DNA from 2 places in the Actinoplanes sp. NPDC049598 genome. Region 2 is predicted to be linked to the other one. Evidence: riboswitches for the same ligand, from Rfam matches in the RefSeq annotation. Region 2 holds a riboswitch; the other holds the start of a gene.
What was found. Region 2 has a riboswitch for glycine ahead of AB0J66_RS00940 (L-serine ammonia-lyase). Riboswitches for the same ligand answer to the same signal wherever they lie in the genome.
Positions count from the first base shown of each region.

Region 1: linked by a shared signal. The riboswitch ahead of gcvP (aminomethyl-transferring glycine dehydrogenase) and the one ahead of AB0J66_RS00940 (L-serine ammonia-lyase) in region 2 are both predicted to bind glycine.

Region 1 covers NZ_JBFAOX010000001.1:1,035,939-1,038,392, reverse strand. Annotated here, with positions in the region: gene mgrA (L-glyceraldehyde 3-phosphate reductase) at 1-763, opposite strand, end outside; glycine riboswitch at 816-910, shown strand; gene gcvP (aminomethyl-transferring glycine dehydrogenase) at 988-2,454, shown strand, end outside.
Region 2 covers NZ_JBFAOX010000001.1:188,313-190,766, reverse strand. Annotated here, with positions in the region: gene AB0J66_RS00940 (L-serine ammonia-lyase) at 1-821, opposite strand, end outside; glycine riboswitch at 952-1,045, opposite strand; partial or broken gene AB0J66_RS00935 (M14 family metallopeptidase) at 1,544-2,454, opposite strand, start outside.

The sequences.
Region 1 (2,454 bases), 850 kb from region 2:
GGTCGCTCTCGTTGAGGAAGTTGCTGGTGCGGACGCGGCTGTCGTCGGGGATGCCGCCGAGGTAGCGGTCGGTGAGCAGGCCCTGCTGCAGGGGGCTGAAGCCGATGGCGCCGGCGCCGGCGGTCTCCAGGGTGTCGAGCAGGTTGTCCTTCTCGATCCAGCGGTTGAGGATCGAGTACGACGGCTGGTGGATCAGCAGCGGGGTGCCGAGCTCGCGCAGGATGCGGGCGGCCTCAGCGGTCTGGGCGCTGTTGTAGTTGCTGATGCCGACGTACTGGGCTTTGCCGGCGCGGACGACGGCGTCGAGGGCGCCCATGGTCTCCTCGATCGGGGTGTCCGGGTCGGGCCGGTGGTGGTAGAAGATGTCGACGTAGTCGAGGCCGAGGCGCTGCAGGGACTGGTCGAGGCTGCTGATGAGGTATTTGCGGCTGCCCCACTCGCCGTACGGGCCGGGCCACATGTAGTAGCCGGCCTTGGTCGAGACGACGAGCTCGTCGCGGTGGTTCTTGAAATCCGAGTTCAGGATGCGGCCGAAGTTCTCCTCGGCGCTGCCGGGCGGCGGGCCGTAGTTGTTGGCCAGGTCGAAGTGGGTGACCCCGAGGTCGAAGGCGCGGCGGACGATGTCGCGCTGGCGCTGCCAGGGGCGCTCGTGGCCGAAGTTGTGCCAGAGGCCGAGCGAGATCACGGGGAGTTTGAGTCCGCTGCGGCCGGCGCGCCGGTAGGTCATGGTGTCGTAGCGGTCGCCCGCGGGGGTGTAGGTCACAGTCCTACCCTTCCGGTTTCCTGGCTGTGCTGTATCCACTGGTAGTTTGGTGCTTAGCCATGCGGGAGAGATCGCCGGGGTTACCGGCGGCGCCGAAGGGGCAAATCCTCCCCGGAACCTCTCAGGCAAAAGGACCGCATGGGCAGGCGACTCTGAAGCGCGCGTTCTCTCAGACGGCGTGACAGAGGGGGAGGCCGCCTTGTCGACCTCTCCTAGGAGCCGTCATGACGTTCGCATCCCGGCACATCGGCCCGGACCAGGACGAGCAGACCCACATGCTCAAGACCATCGGGTACGCGTCGCTGGACGCTCTGATGGACGCCGCCATTCCCGAGGTGATCCGCTGGCACGGCAGCCTGGATATGCCGGCCGCCGCCTCCGAGGAGGAGACGATCGCCGAGCTGCGGGCGATCGCGGCGCGCAACACGGTGACGACCTCGATGATCGGGCTCGGCTACTACGGCACGCACGTGCCGGCCGTGATCAAGCGGAACGTGCTGGAGAACCCGGCCTGGTACACGGCGTACACCCCGTACCAGCCGGAGATCAGCCAGGGGCGGCTCGAGGCGCTGCTGAACTTCCAGACCATGGTGACCGATCTGACCGGTCTGACCACGGCCAACGCGTCGATGCTGGACGAGGGCACGGCGGTGGCGGAGGCGATGACCCTCGCCCGGCGGGCTTCCAAGGTCAAGTCCGGGGTGTACGTGGTGGATGCGGACACGTTGCCCCAGACGCTGTCCGTGCTGCGGACCCGGGCCGAGCCGCTCGGTATTCAGTTGCACGTGGTCGACCTCGATGACGAGACGGCCGCCCTGCCCGACGAGTACTTCGGGCTTCACCTGCAGTACCCGGGCGCGTCGGGCGCTGTCCGCGACCACGCCGCGCTGGTCGAGCGGGCCCACGCCGCCGGCGCGCTGGTCACGGTGGCCGCCGATCTGCTGGCGCTGACGCTGCTGCGGGCGCCGGGCGAGATCGGGGCGGACATCGCGGCCGGTACGACCCAGCGCTTCGGGGTGCCGCTGGGCTTCGGTGGCCCGCACGCCGGGTACCTCGCGGTGCGCGCCGGTCTGGAGCGGTCGCTGCCGGGCCGTCTCGTGGGTGTCTCGAAGGACGCCGACGGCGCTCAGGCGTACCGCCTGGCCCTGCAGACCCGCGAGCAGCACATCCGCCGGGAGAAGGCGACGAGCAACATCTGTACGGCCCAGGTGCTCCTCGCGGTCATGGCCAGCATGTACGCGGTCTATCACGGCCCGGCCGGGTTGAAGGCGATCGCGAAGCGGGTGCACGACCACGCGCTGACCGTGGCCGGCAGTCTGACCGCGGCCGGGATCTCGGTGACCAGCGACGCTTTCTTCGACACGGTGACCGCGGTGGTGCCGGGCCGGGCGGCCGACATCGTGGCGGCTGCGGCGGCCGAGGGGGTCGACCTGCGGATGGTCGACGCCGATCACGTGTCGGTGGCGTGCGACGAGACCACGACGGCGGCGCATCTGGCCACGGTGTTGACCGCGTTCGGAGTTCCGGCGGCGGCGCCGGCCGCCTGCGGGGCCAGGCCCCTCGGGCGTACGTCGCCGTATCTGACCCACCCGGTCTTCCACAGCCACCACTCGGAGACGAGCATGCTGCGCTACCTGCGCAAGCTCTCGGACCGCGACTACGCGCTGGACCGGGGCATGATCCCGCTGGGC
Region 2 (2,454 bases):
ACAAACCCCCCACCCACCGAGAAGTACGTCTTCGTGAGCAGCTCAGCCCCATCGCCATCCAGCGCCACGAACGTCATCCCGTTCGGATGCCCCGCCAACGCCCGCCGCCGATGCAGCACAACCTCAACCGCAACATCGCGCCCACCCCGCGGCGAGCTCTCCCCCGCCCCCGGCCTGACGAGTTCGGCCTGCGTGTTCTCGCCCGCCCCTGGCCCCACCAGCTCAGCCTGCGCGCTCTCGCCCGCCGCCGGCACGTCGAGCGCGGCCTGCGCGCTCTCGCCCATCTCCGGCCCCACGAGCTCGGCCTGCGCGCTCTCGCCCATCCCCCGCCCCACGAGCTCGGCCTGCGCGCTCTCACCCATCCCCCGCCCCACGAGCTCGGCCTGCGCGCTCTCACCCACCCCCGGCCCGTCGGGCACGGCGGTGCTGGCCTGCACACCCACGCCCGGGCCCGGCTCGCCGGGCTCGGCGGCGCCGGCCTGTGCGCTTCCGCCCGGCCGCGGCCCAGTCGGCGCGGCGGCCAGCAGCCGAAGCCGGCCGCCGGCGTGGATGCGGGCGGCCCGCTCATCGGCCCCGGCCACGTCAACCGCTTCGGGCGTCTCGCCTTCGAGCCCGAGCAGCACGGCCTTGGGCGTGCCGTGACCGTGACCGGTCGCGCCGAGCGACCCGAACAGCTCCGCCCGCACCGAGCTGACGCGGTCGAGCAGCCCACCCTCGGCGACCCGAAGCGCAAACATCCGAGCCGCACGCATCGGCCCGACCGTGTGGGAACTGGACGGCCCGATGCCCACGGAGAAGAGGTCGAACACAGAGACGGCCATGGAGGCTCCTCATCGAGGTCAGCCTCCCCCGCTCTGTCATGGGTGCCTGAGAGCTTCACCGCCCGTGTTGTCGGGACGGCTTGCACCGTGGGCGCAGAACGCCGGCCGCGTCCTGACTTTCCAGAGTCGCCTGACCACCGCGGTACCGGGGCCTGAGAGATTCTGAGGGAGAAGTTGCTCCTTCGGCGCCCCGCCAATTGCGAGGACTCTCCCGCAGCGGATCAAACAGCGAATGTTCGGTTATGTCCCGCCGACGCTATCCGCCTCCCAACCCCAGGTCAACAAACCCCAGCTGAACGACACCACCCTCACCCGCACGGCATTCCCCACTGCCGTAGCGGCGCCCCCGTCCCCCTCCAAGCGACCGCCGCCGCCTCACCGCGAGCCTCACCGCCTCGCCGCCGCCCCCGCCGCCTCGCCGCGAGCCGCTCCGCAACCCCGCCCCCTCACCGCGAGCCGCATCGCCTTGCAGCGACCCCGCCGCGACCGTTCGTCCCCACGAGCCGCACCACCTCGTGCCAAGCCTCGTCGCCTGCCGCGAGCCCGTTGCCCCGCGCGAGTGTGCCGACCCGCTCATGGCGCAAGGCATCCTAGGAACCTGGGTCAATGCCGCGGCCGCGGTTGCCGCTCGAGCGCAGTGACCGGAGCCGGCCGGCGTGATCGCTAGATGCCGAACACGCCGGCCGTTCCCCGCTCCCCGCTCCGCGGCGTCAGGCTGCGGCGCAGTAGGTGCTCTGCTTGCCGATCACCTTGTAAGGGCAGTCGGCCACCTCGGCCAGCAACAGGGCCGCCTCCTTGTTGCGCGTCGTCTCCCGCGTGATCACGCTGGCCGGCGGATAGAAGCCGCCCCCGGACGCGCCGGTCGGATACATCTCGAACGTGTAGGCGAAGATCTTGTGCGTACCCCACAGCCAGTCGAGCAGGTCGCCGTCGGTGACGTACAGGTCGCTGGACTGCTCCGGCGTGTACCGGTTGGTTGCGGCCATCTGCCGGCCGAAGGTAGCGAAGGTGTTGTAGTCGTCGGCCGTCATCCCGGTCGTCGTATTGGCCGTGGTGTGACCGAACGGCCACAGCACCAGCTCGGAGTACGTGTGGAAGTCCATCGCGGCGCCGATCTGCTGACGGCCGCCGACGACCCGGCTGTTCACGAAGTCCCGGACGGCCCGCGTCTCCGGTGTTGAGAAGGCTGACGGACCGCGGTAGGTGAGCGACGACGGCGTACCGGAGGATCCGCCGCAGCAGCCCCATTTGTAGCCGTAGTTGCGGTTGGGATCGGTGCCGATGGCCGACGAGCCGCTGTTGGGCTGGCGGTTCTTGCGCCACGACCTATAGCTGCCGGTCGCGATGTCGTACTCGGCCCCGTCCGGGTTGACCGACGGCACGATCCAGATCTCCCGCGAGTTCACGATGGTGCGGATCCGGGTGTCCGACGCGTACGACGACGTGTACAGCTTGAGCAGGTACACCGCCATCTCGACCGTCAGGTGTTCGCGGGCGTGATGGTTGGCGTCGTAGAGGACCTCGGGCTCCGCCTCGTCCGTGCCGACGTTGTCGGAGATCTTGACGGCCACGATGTCACGGTTCTCGTACGTCTTGCCGATGACCCGCTTGCTGGCGATCGCCGGATAGGCCG